DNA from 2 places in the Planococcus dechangensis genome. Region 2 is predicted to be linked to the other one. Evidence: riboswitches for the same ligand, from Rfam matches in the RefSeq annotation. Region 2 holds a riboswitch; the other holds the start of a gene.
The links. A riboswitch is a leader RNA that binds a small molecule or an ion and turns the genes downstream of it on or off. The one in region 2 is predicted to bind S-adenosylmethionine.
Positions count from the first base shown of each region.

Region 1: another riboswitch for S-adenosylmethionine. It lies ahead of ACFO5U_RS12470 (transporter substrate-binding domain-containing protein); the one in region 2 lies ahead of ACFO5U_RS15195 (transporter substrate-binding domain-containing protein).

Region 1 is NZ_JBHSGL010000005.1:1,882,031-1,888,331, reverse strand. It holds gene ACFO5U_RS12480 (Gfo/Idh/MocA family protein) at 365-1,420, shown strand; gene solA (N-methyl-L-tryptophan oxidase) at 1,445-2,584, opposite strand; SAM riboswitch class I at 2,922-3,028, shown strand; gene ACFO5U_RS12470 (transporter substrate-binding domain-containing protein) at 3,150-3,962, shown strand; gene ACFO5U_RS12465 (amino acid ABC transporter permease) at 3,984-4,703, shown strand; gene ACFO5U_RS12460 (amino acid ABC transporter ATP-binding protein) at 4,703-5,440, shown strand; gene mmuM (homocysteine S-methyltransferase) at 5,487-6,301, shown strand, end outside.
Region 2 is NZ_JBHSGL010000015.1:168,673-174,973, forward strand. It holds gene ACFO5U_RS15185 (amino acid ABC transporter ATP-binding protein) at 1-454, opposite strand, end outside; gene ACFO5U_RS15190 (amino acid ABC transporter permease) at 470-1,153, opposite strand; gene ACFO5U_RS15195 (transporter substrate-binding domain-containing protein) at 1,216-2,070, opposite strand; SAM riboswitch class I at 2,184-2,289, opposite strand; gene ACFO5U_RS15200 (hypothetical protein) at 2,670-3,824, shown strand; gene ACFO5U_RS15205 (DUF4839 domain-containing protein) at 4,208-5,101, shown strand; gene ACFO5U_RS15210 (vWA domain-containing protein) at 5,381-6,031, shown strand.

The DNA of each region.
Region 1 (6,301 bases), on a different contig from region 2:
TATAGTTATCTGATTATAATGATTCTAATTCTATTTCCATTGTCATATGAAACGGGAATTTTGTCAAAGAGAACCCTTTCGTGTAAACGCTTTCTTTATGGGAGTAAGAAAAGTCAATAATAAAAGGGCGTTGGATACAAATCTGCACAAACAAAAAGCGGGGAATAAATAGTGAAATAAATAGCAATCAAATATTTCGAGATAACTAACTAATGTTTAAGAAGGATATTTTCTCATCGAATCTTTCCTAATTGAGAGAAGCGTTATGGACAAAGGAAGTTTAGTTTTCTCCCGGTTTGCCCATAGATAAGGTGTGAGTTTCCACCGGTGTAGTTTATGATAGAAAGAAAACAGGGGGGATCAGATGGGCATGAAAGTGGGCATTATCGGGTGCGGGGGAATCACAAAAACGCGCCATGCACCGGAATATTTAGCGAATCCGCATGTCGAAAGCATCGTCTTTTACGACCGCAACCTGCATCGTTCCGAAGCGATGGTCGAATTGTTCGGCGGCAGGAATGTAGAGCGTGTCGAGGAATTATTCAACGATCCGGACATTATCGCCATCAGCGATTGTTCGTCGAATGAACACCACCATCTGTTCACTACGCAAGCGCTGTTGAGCGGCAAGCATGTGCTGTGCGAAAAGCCGATTTCGTTGACACTGGCGCATGCTGCGGAAATTGTGGCGGCCCAGAAACAATCCGGAAAAAAGCTGATGGTCGACCATAACCAGCGCTTTACACGTGCGCACCAAAAAGCCCGGGAAATCTTGTCCAGCGGGGAACTCGGAAAGATTTTGACGTTCCGCACCGCATTCGGCCATGCAGGACCTGAAACTTGGGGCATCAATAAGAGCAATTCCACTTGGTTTTTCAAAAAAGAGCGTTCTGGATTCGGCGTCGGCGGAGATCTAGGCATCCACAAAATCGACTTGCTGCATTATTTATTGGACGACGAGATTGTCCAAGTGAGCGCGTTTCAAGGGGCTTTGCACAAAGTCGATGAAAACGGCGAGCAGATTGAAGTGTGCGATAATCTTGTGTGCAGCTTGGTGACCGAAAAAGGGCGTCTCGGCAATGCGGCGTTTTCCTGGACCTATTACGGCGAAGAAGACAATAGCACCATCCTTTATTGCGAAAAGGGCATTATGAAAATTTACCATGACGACGACTATCAGCTGCAACTCATCATGCACTCCGGCGAGAAAGTGAATTATCAATTGGAAGCGATGCAAACAAATGATAACCAAACCCCGAGTGGCGTCATTGACGCGTTCATCGATTCGATTCGCTTGGATCAGGATCCGCTGGTGACGGGCGAAGATGCGTTGAAATCGCTGAAAGTCATCTTGGGCATTATGGAAGCGGCGGACACCCAACAAGTCATCACCATCGAAAAAGAGACTGTCCTTTATTAATGGGACGGTCTCTTTTCGATTGCATCACAATCCAAAACGCTTGAGTGAAAACGGGGTGATGTCGTATTGGCTCTTGCCGTCCAATGCCATTTGGCTCAGTACTTCGCCCATGACGCTGCCGAATTTGAAGCCGTGTCCTGTAAAGCCGCAGGCGAAAATGACGCGGTCGTTATCGGGGTGGTGGTCGATGATGAAATGATGGTCATCAGAGACGGTATACAAACAGGTTTTCCCTTGTTTGAGCGCTCCGCCGGCTCCGGGCATGTAAAGGTCGAGGAACTGTCTCAAGTCGCCTTCATCGCTGTCGTATAACCCGAAGTTCTGTGTGTGCTCATTCGGGTCGATCGGTTGTCCGCCGTCGGACCTGCCGATTTTCACGCCGGCTCCGTCTATGCTCGGGAAACCGTAAAACATCATGTCGTGGTCTTCCACAAAAAATCCCGGGAAATCCACCGCGTCATACATGGCAGGCGCATCGAACCACCCGACGGCTTTGCGTGTCGGCTGAATCGGCAGCTTCAGGTCCGGCAATAATTTCGCCGCCCATGCACCGGTCGTAACGATCACTTTTTTTGCATAAAAAACAGACTGCCCGGTGGAAATTTTCACGCCATGCACGTCATTCAGATCGATGTCTCGAACCGGGGTATTCGGGATGAATTCCACCCCGTTTCGAATGGCCAATTCTTTATACGCACGGATGGCATTTTCGCTGTAAAGCACGCCCGCTTGCGCTTCAAAACAGCCGATGAAATGATCCGGTACTGTAAAACCAGGCCATCTTTCTTGAATCTCCTGGCTGCTTAATACATCCAGCGGCAAGTCGTAGCTTCTCGCAGACGCGATCATTTCCAGCAGAAAGGGGGAGTCATTCGGGCCGAGTCCGATGACGCCGGTGTTGTCGAAAATCTTAAAACCGGTTTGCCTCTCCAAGTCTTCCCATAATTGCTGTGCACGTAACACTAACGCAACGTAATGTCTGCCTTCGCCGTAAGCATGGCGTATTAAGCGGGTATCCCCGTGATGGCTTGCTTGGCTATGAGGGGGATCGAACGCATCGATCAATAAGGTCTTGGCGTCTTGTTGTGCCAAAAAAGCGCCGGCAGCCATCCCCATCGTTCCGGCGCCGATAATGGCGACGTCAAAAATCGTTTTTTCGGTCATCTTCACTTCACTCCGTTCTGTATGAGAGTTGTATGAATGGGCTTGCATGAATAGGTTACGGCCTCTAAGTATTAGTCGATCGTATGGAATATTTTGAGACTTGTCAATTTTTTCTTTAGCTTAACTGAGAAGCAGAGTTTTTGAAAACTAGCCCCTTTACCGATAGATTTTATTTATTTTTAAGCAACTTAAGTGGAAAGCAAAACCTACGCGCAGCAACATCTTGCAAGAAATTAAAGGGCTTACATTTTTATGCAGTTCCACGATAAAGCGAAAAAATGTGTTTGACACAAAGGGCAATGTCAAATACTATCGGTAATATGTTAAATAATTAAATAACTTATCCAGAGAGACTGAGGGACAGGCCCTGTGAAGTCCAGCAACCATCATTTTTAATGAGAGGTGCTAATTCCTGCAGAATGGCGTCATTCTGAGAGATAAGAAATTGGTCCAAACCTCTTTCTATTTGAAAGAGGTTTTTTTGCATCAAAAAGGAGGCCAGCAACGCATCGGCTGAAATGGAAGGCACAATAAAATAAATCCACATAAAAAAGGAGCTAGGGACATGACAAGAAACCAATACATACTCTCATCATTAGTTTTATTAGGAAGCATCGGCGCACTCGGCGGCTGTTCATCAGAGGAAGCGGTAAGCGCCACGGGCGATCAAGTGATTTTGGTTGGTACGCAAAACGACTATCCGCCCTTTGCTTTTGCGGACGACAACAACCAATTGACAGGCTATGACGTCGACGTCGTGAAAGCGATCGACGAGCAATTGGACGGCTATACGTTCGAGTTTGTCGCCGTGCCGTGGGACAGCATGTTCCTGGCGCTCGAGTCGAATAAAATCCAGGCGATCGCCGACCAAGTAGCGAAAACACCGGAGCGCCAAGAAAAATACTTGTTCACGGACGAATCGTATTTTGCAGCGGAAACGGTCATTGCCGTAGCGAGTGGAAGAGAAGACATCCAAACGATTGAAGATTTGGAAGGCAAGGCAGTCGGGGCGTTGGCGGGCGATTCGTACACGTTGTTGTTGGAGGAATACAACGAGACGGCTGATGAGCCAATCAACTTGAAGTACAGCGAAAGCGGCAACCCTTCGGAGATTTTGCAGGATGTGCAAAATGGCCGCGTTGATGCGTATGTCAATGATCCGATCATGATGAATGAGGTATTGGAAAAAAATGATTTGGGCGTAGAAATTGTTGGGCAGTCGCTCGTCAACGACGACATGGGAATCGTCTTGAAAAACGGGGAAGATGGCGAAGAGTTGAAGGCTTTACTGGACCCGATCATTGAGCAATTGAAACAAGACGGCACTTTGTCTGAACTGTCGACCAAATGGACCGGCGGCGACTACATCCCCGAATAAGCCAGTGGAAGGACAGAGACCATGGAAAATTTACTAGATTTGAATTTCTTGATCGAAAGCTTTCCTGCCATTGTTTCGAGGCTGCCCATAACGATCGGCATCGCTGTCGGCTCATTGATTTTGAGTTTATTCATCGGAATGGCTGCTGCATTGATCAAAATATACAAAGTGCCAGTGCTGAATGTCATTTCATCCATTTACGTATCATTTATCCGCGGAACACCGCTTTTGGTGCAGATCTACCTCGTGTTTTACGGAATCCCGAAAATCATTTATTTTCTTCAAATAGAATACGGCTGGCTCATGTCGGCGGACGTCAACAGCATTCCCCCGGAAGTGTATGCGCTCGTGGCGTTTTCCATCAATTTGGGTGCTTATTTGTCGGAGACGATCCGTTCGGCGATCGAATCGGTGGACCGAGGGCAGTTTGAGGCAGCCAAAGCAATCGGCATGACCCCGACGCAGATGATGCTGAAAATCATTTTCCCGCAAGCCTTATCGGTGGCGATTCCGAACCTCGGCAATATGTTCATCAGCACAATCAAAGACACTTCGCTTGTGTTCATCATCGGTGTCATCGATATTATGGGGCAAGCGAAAATCCTCGGGTCCCGCGGCTTGGCGTTTTTTGAAGTGTATATTGCGGTATCGATCGTCTATTGGATTTTGTGCATCGCCGTCGAGCGATTGCTGGTGAAAATCGAGAAGCGGGCGCGCAGATATGAAAGAGGGATTGCCTGATGATCAAATTGGAAAATATTCATAAATATTACGATAGCCATCATGTGTTGAAAGGAATTAACCTCACTGTCGATAAAGGCGAAGTGGTGGCGGTTTTGGGACCAAGTGGCTCCGGGAAATCGACGCTTTTGCGCTGCATCAATTTCCTCGAGCAGCCGACGAGCGGCATCGTGGAGATCGGGAGCAAACGAGTGGATGTGGCATCGGCCAAAAAAGCCGATATTTTCGCCTTAAGAACGTCGACCGGCATGGTGTTCCAGCAATACAATTTGTTCAAAAATTTAACCGTGCTGCAAAACGTTATGGTCGGCTTGACGAGCGTCAAGCAACTGAAAAAGCCGGAAGCAAAAACGAAGAGCCAGGATATGTTAAAGAAAGTCGGTCTGAGCGATAAGCTTAGCCATTATCCTGCACAATTATCAGGCGGCCAGCAGCAGCGGGTCGGCATCGCACGGGCTCTCGCACTCGATCCGGAAGTGCTGCTGTTCGATGAGCCGACCTCGTCGCTCGACCCCGAGCTGGTCGATGAAGTATTGGCCACAATCCGCAATGTAGCAGACACCGGCAAAACGATGTTCATCGTGACACACGAGCTGAGCTTCGCACGCGAAATCTCAGACCGCGTCATCTTCATGGAAGACGGCGTCATTATCGAACAAGGAAGCGCTGAACAAATCTTCACGCGTCCTCAAATGGAAAGAACTAGGCAGTTTTTAGGAAAAGCGGTTAAGGACTAAAGCAAAGACGCGAAAATGAATTTACATACCGGAAGGATGAGTAACCGTGAACCCGATCGAACAAATTTTGCATCACTTCCCTATCGTCATAGTTGACGGGGCCATGGCTACAGAGCTTGAGAACTATGGCTGTGACTTGAATGACCGCTTGTGGTCGGCGAAAGTCTTGATGGAAAACCCAGCATTGATCAAGCAAGTACATATGGATTATTTTCAGGCAGGGGCGGACTGTGCCATTACAGCGAGCTATCAGGCGACCATCGAAGGGTACAAAGAAAGAGGGTTGACGGAACAACAGGCCATCGCTTTGATCCGAAAGTCGGTCGAACTTGCCGCACAAGCGCGCGATGAATTCTGGAGCGGTGTGACGGATCGGTCGAGCAGGCCGAAACCTATCGTCGCGGCGTCAGTCGGCCCGTACGGAGCATTTTTGTCTGACGGCTCGGAATACCGCGGCGACTATTCCGTGACAGAAGATGAACTGGTGGCGTTCCATCAAGAGCGGATCCGCGTGTTGGTGGAGGCGGGCGCAGACATCTTGGCATGTGAAACGATTCCGTGTCTGGCAGAAGCGCAAGCGATTGTCAGGATCCTTAAGGATTTTCCGGACGTCTATGCCTGGTTCACGTTCAGCGCAAAGGACCATCTCCACATCAGCGACGGGGAAAAAATTGCGGACTGCGCCGGCTGGCTGGACGGGCACGCGCAAGTGGCGGCGATCGGCATCAATTGCACAGCGCCGCAGTATATCGAGTCGTTAATACAAGAAGTGACAAGCAAGACTTCAAAACCGGTCATTGTCTACCCGAATTCCGGGGCAAGCTATGATCCGGTAAGCAAGACATGGAGCGAAGAGCCGTC
Region 2 (6,301 bases):
TGGCTGCCCGCTGTTTTTGACCGCCGGAAAGCTGTTCGGGATAATGGTTTTTATGCGCGATCAAGCCAACTTTTTGCAGCAACTCTTCCGCTTCGGCAATGACTTCTTGCTTGTCCCGTTTTTGGACGATCAGTGGGGCTTCGATAATGTTTTCAATGACCGTTTTATGCGGGAACAAATGAAAGTGCTGAAAGACCATGCCCGAATATTGCTGGACGTCGACTTTCTGCTTTTTCGATGGGGCTTTTCCACTGAATGCGACAGTCACATCTTTAATTTGAAGCGAACCCGAGGATGGCGATTCCAATAAATTTAAGCATCGTAGCAATGTAGTTTTTCCGGAGCCGGAAGGGCCGATGATGCTGATAACTTCCCCTTGCGCGATTTCAAGGGAGATGGACTTCAACACTTCGTTGTCATTGAATTTCTTGCTGAGTTTATCGACTTTAATCATTTCCCAATCCTCCGATCACGCGTTGACATAACGGTTTGCTTTTTTCTCTAAATAATCCTGCAGGACGGTAACGACTGAGCAAATCGCCCAGTAAATGAGTGCCACCAAAATATACAAAGTTAGGCTTTCGTACGTTTGTCCGACGACGACCTTGGCCCGGTAAAACATCTCGGATACCGTAATGACCATCGCAAGCGAGGTGCCTTTGATGATATCCATAAAAACACTTGATAGAGGAGGCAGTGCAATGCGCGTCCCTTGCGGCAAAATGATGCGGCGCATTGTTTGCCAGTATGTCATTCTCAATGTTTCCGCAGCTTCCCATTGGCCTTTCGCCACAGACGAGATGGCTGACCGGATTACTTCTGCTGTGTAAGCGGAAAAGTGGACGCTGATGCCGATGATAGCGGCCGTCAATGGTTGCATATCGATGCCAATCATTGGGAACCCAAAATAGAGAATGAATAAAAGGACGAGGAGCGGGGTTCCGCGCATGAATGAGATGAATAGGCGCGCCGGATATGAAACTAATTTTAGTTTGTTCATGCGGGCTAAGGCGACAAACAATCCAAGAACAAGAGCGAGCACCATGCTCACAATTGCAATCAGCAAAGTATACCAGGCTCCCTCTAAGATGAAGGGAAGGGCATCTATTGCCACTTCTAAATTAAAAAGATATTCCCATTTAAACTCGGACATATACTGACTCCTTTAACTGCATATGATAGAAAAAAGAGGAATCAAAGGATTCCCCTTGTGGATTATTCAACGTCTACCGGTTCTGTCACATCGGCACCTAAAAATTCGAGTGCGATTTCTGTGACGGTACCATCTTCGATTAGTTCTGTAAGCGCGTCATCAAGTTTTTCTTTTAATTCAGGGCTGTCTTTTTGCAAGACCAAGCCGCTGCTGTTAGGTAAAAACTTCACGTTTTCCGCGAGCTTTAACCCAGGCTTGTCGAATTGTTCAAGTGCTTGAATCAATACTAAATAATCATTCAGTGTCGCATCTACGCGTCCTTGAACGATTTCAGGGAGCACGGTATCCGATCCTGTGTAGACGATGACTTCGGCGCCTTGCTCTTTGGCATAATCTGAATAATTGCTCGTTGCAGCGCCGCCGACTTTTTTGCCTTCCAAATCATCTACTGTATCGATTTCCGAGTTATCGCTTTCCCGGACGAGTGCGGATCCATATGAGTGCTTCACAGGTACTGTGAAATCAAATTTCTCCAGGCGTTCTTCCGTAATGGAAAAATCATTGGCTGCCACATCGATCTGGTTGTTTCGCAGTGCAGGAAGGAGGCCGTCAAACTCCATCGTTTTAAATTCGACTTCGAGTCCAAGCTTATCTCCGAGTGCACGCACGACTTCCACATCAAAGCCGGTCAGTTCTTTTGTTGTTTCATCAAAATAAGTGACTGGGAAATATAAGCCTTCCGTACCGACGACCAATTTGCCTGATTCTTCGATTCGTTCCCAAGAATTCTGTTCACCTGACTCGCTTGCTTCAGAAGCATTTGCGGAACTGTCGGCATCCTCGCTTCCGCAAGCGGCCGCGATCAACGCTGTTGCTAAAATCAGTACGAAAAGTAAAAGCTGTTTTGATTTTTCCATATGTATGGCACCATCCTTTTTGATATTAGCGCAACAGCAATAATTCCTCATGAACCCAACAAAAAAACCTCTTCAATAAGAAGAGGTTGGCATCTCGAAAAAGAATACATCTCTTCTTATCTCTCAAGCATTTTGCTTGTTGGACTTGGCACAGTACTCAAAAATGAGTCCGCTGCCGAGGCTTCGCAGGGCCAATCCCTCCACCTCTCATGATAAGAACGTATTAACTATTCAGCTATGTTTAAAACCATAACACCCCTGGAAATATACGTCAATATGTATTCCTATGAAATTAGTTGGTTTTATTGGGTGATAACTTACCCCCTTACCTGAAAACCCTTATAAAAAGTTTGAATTCAAATCAAACAGTTGCTATTTAGTATAAGAAAGCGAAATCGGTAAAACCAATATATCTTATATGCTTTTTGAAGATTATCTAATAGTAGAATGTATAAAAACATTTTAATTACAGATACAGCAGGTTTTAATAAAATCTGCTTTTTGACTTGGAATTTTAGCAGATCCGACTTCTGGAGACATATGCTATGATTAAATTGATTGTATAATATATCCATTTAAGAGCAGGAAGGAACGTTGATATGGATTTTAAATCAAAAATTATGGAGGCTGTTACAGCAGCTGAAGCAGAAATTAAAAAGCTGATGTCTGAACATGAAAAAACCGTTAAACGTCAACAAGAAGAAATAATAGAGCTTCAAAAATACAAAGAGAAAAAAGAAGAAATAGAACATCAACAAAAAGAAAAAATAGAGAGTCAGCAAAAAGCAATTGATGAGTTAAGGGAGAAACTTAAAGTAAGCGAAGAAGAAGGTGTAGTGCTTCAAGGCCGATTGGAAATAGCGACAGCTAATAGTAAGAAAGAATCTTCGCCTCGAAATACCAAGCACTCTGAAGAAAAAAAGCCCTTAGCAAAAGCATCTTTAAATCCAGTTGAGAATAGCACTAAAGAAAATGAATGGGAAAAAACATTAATGCAAGTAAGAAATGATTTGAAAGCAGCAACTGAAAAGAAAAAACGGGAAAAATCTTATTATGAAAACTCAACTTCTAGCCTTCCGTCAGCTATGAACGACCTTGCTTCTTTAAACGACTCCTTAAAACCGACTATTTATCGTTATAAAATAAATATTGTAGATTACTCAACTCTTGAACAATTTATTCGAAAATATAACTTAGTCGAGAGAGAAGCCATATTGCCACTTTATGAAACTAAAAATTCACGTGAAGTTTACCTATACACAGAAGTAGAAACCATTTTTATTGATTTATTGAATAAAGAATTGTATATGGTTGACGAAGAGTTTAATAAGCTGCAGAAACGATACTCGCCATTAGTGATTAAGTATCGACAGTTTTCAAATATAAAGCATTTTGAAACTCAAACCAAAGATACTAAAAAGGCTGAAATTCAGCCCACTTCAAATGTTATAGAAAAACCATCATCATATGCCCCGACTAAAGATACTTTATTCAGTGAACAAAGCGAATTGAATAAAATGGGCTACCGAATCAGTGGTGCTACTAGAAGTGAAAGGTGGAATGTTCTTAATAGAGCAGTCCCCGAGTTAGGACTTAGAAAAGTAGTTAGTATCATCAGTGCAAATATTAGGATAAGAAAAAAGCAATCAAATGGAGAACTGAAATATCAACATGCCATTGCAGAATGGGAATACGATCTGAGTCGTCTAAAGGGGAAGTATTACCACGGCGAATTCAAATGGCCAGAAGTTTAAAAATTATTCTCATGATAAACCAATCAGTTCGTTCATTCGAGAACAATTTGTTTGGTTTTTTTGTATGCCAATGGTTATCTGGAAAATTCATTTACATTTAATTAAATATGATGAAATGTATCGAAGTTGATCTACTCAATTTTTAAAATGACAGAATGCATATATATAAACAATAAGTGACTTTTAACTTGATAAATACTTTCGAGATTGGATTAAGTTTGAAGTTTAATAGTGTATAAAATTATGGTGAAAATCAAGTGAAAAATAACAACAGTAACTTAAAAGAAAGTAATAAATATTTTAGTGAACAATAAGACTAGAGTGTTATAATATTTTAAAAAACAAATGTTAATTTTATACATTTAAGAAAAAGGAGGATTACTATGAAGAAAATATTGATGTTCCTAGTCTTGGCAGTTGCAATTGCTACTATTACAGCTTGTACTGATGAAGAAAATCCTAACGTACTAAAGGTAGGCAAGTCTTCTGATGAACTCGGGGGAGAAAATTATGAGACAGTCATATCTGAATTGGAACAAACAGGCTTTACCAATATTGAAACTAAAGTATTAGATGATTTAATTACTGGTTGGCTAACCGAAGATGGAGAAATTGAAAAAATAGAGATTGATGGAGATACAGATTTTAGCGCAAATGATAGCTTCCAAAAAGACTCCGAAATAATCGTTACATATCATACATTTCCAAAGGAAGAGAAAAGCGATACTGAATCTGCTGATAATAAGAGTACTGAGTCGGTTGAAAAATCAACCAACCTAGAATCTGAAGAAATCAATGAAGAAGAAAAAAGTGATACCGCAGGCACTAGTGAAGAGAGCTCTGAAACAGCTAAAAAAATAACCAGTAATACAGCAGCGAAAAGCAGCCAGACGATATTAACATCAGAAAATAATGAAGATCTTGCCGCTCTCTTATCAGTTAACGATACTAACGATTCAAGTGTCAGTGTATTTGCAAAAAAATATGCAGGTAGAACCATTGAATTTGATGGATATATTGCACATATGATTCCACATGATACATACACGACAAGATACGACATATTAATTAATACGGGCGATTATGGTGAAACAACATATGATGGACCAGATTTTAAGTTCGAAGATGTTAATATTTTTGATTTAAATCTTACTGGTTCTGAAATACCTGAAACCATTGGTATGGGACAAAATTTACGTATTACTGCTGTGGTTGAAGAGTATAACGAAAATCCTGGGCTATTCTTTCTTAATCCAATTTCTACTGAAATTAGATAAAAGTCATTCTTTATGAGGAAATACTACCCAAACTATGGCTAAGAAACGTGAAAATGAATTTTCAATGTTAAAAAGTTGATGATCGAACATTTAAGTGATAGTGCCAAATGTAGGCTCTATTTTGTAGAGTTCATTATTAATAAAATTGCTACACATCCTTAGAGGTAATTATCGTTAAAAGTGTTGATTGGTTCGTAAAAGGTCGCTTCTAAAGCGACCTTTTTTCTATTGAAACACCGTATCCTTAAGGCAGAAAGAAACTTTGAGGAGGAAAATGAAATGAAAAAGCAAACGACAGAATTGGTGTTTATTCTCGACAAAAGCGGTTCGATGGCGGGGCTGGAAAAGGATACGATCGGAGGATTCAACGCATTGATCGACAAGCAGCGCAAGCTCCCGGGCGAGGTCCGTGTCACGACAGTGCTGTTCAATCAAGGCTATGAACTGCTCCATGACCGAATTGAGCTCGAGGGCATTTCCCTAATGACCGAAAAGGATTACGAAGTGGGCGGCATGACGGCCTTGCTCGATGCGGTCGGTTCGACCATTCAAAAGATCAGCAATGTCCAAAAAAGCACGATGCAAGACCAGCAAGCCGACAAAGTGATGTTCGTTATCACCACGGACGGCCTGGAGAATTCCAGTTGTGAATACACATACAAGAAGATTCATGAAATGATTGCTACGAAGAAACAAGAAGTGGGCTGGGAGTTCATTTTCCTCGGCGCCAACATCGATGCAGTCGCCACCGCACGGCAATTCGGAGTCGACGAGGAACACGCAGTAAACTATCATGCCGACGCGAAAGGCACCGAGTTGAATTATCAGGTGTTGAGCGAAGCCGTGACGTCTTTCCGGACGGGGAAAAAGATTGATCGGGAGTGGAAGAAAGAGATTGAGAGAGATTTTGAGTCGCGAGGGAAGAAATGAATTTCATCATATGCTTAGCAAAATATCGCTTTAAATGAGCTGCGAAAATGCATGAAGAATAAGCCAACTCCATTAACGGAGCGGCTTCTTCATGCATTTTTATTTCCAATTTTAAATAATCATAATTATGTGCGACACAGTGACAATCCGGGAACAAAGAGGAATCCGTGCGAGAAAAGTGGAAATAGTGAAATACAAAATGGAGCGGTTGGCGTACTGTCAAGCGAAGCTGGAAAGGCAGTCGTCAAGTTAGGAAAAGAGATCTCACTT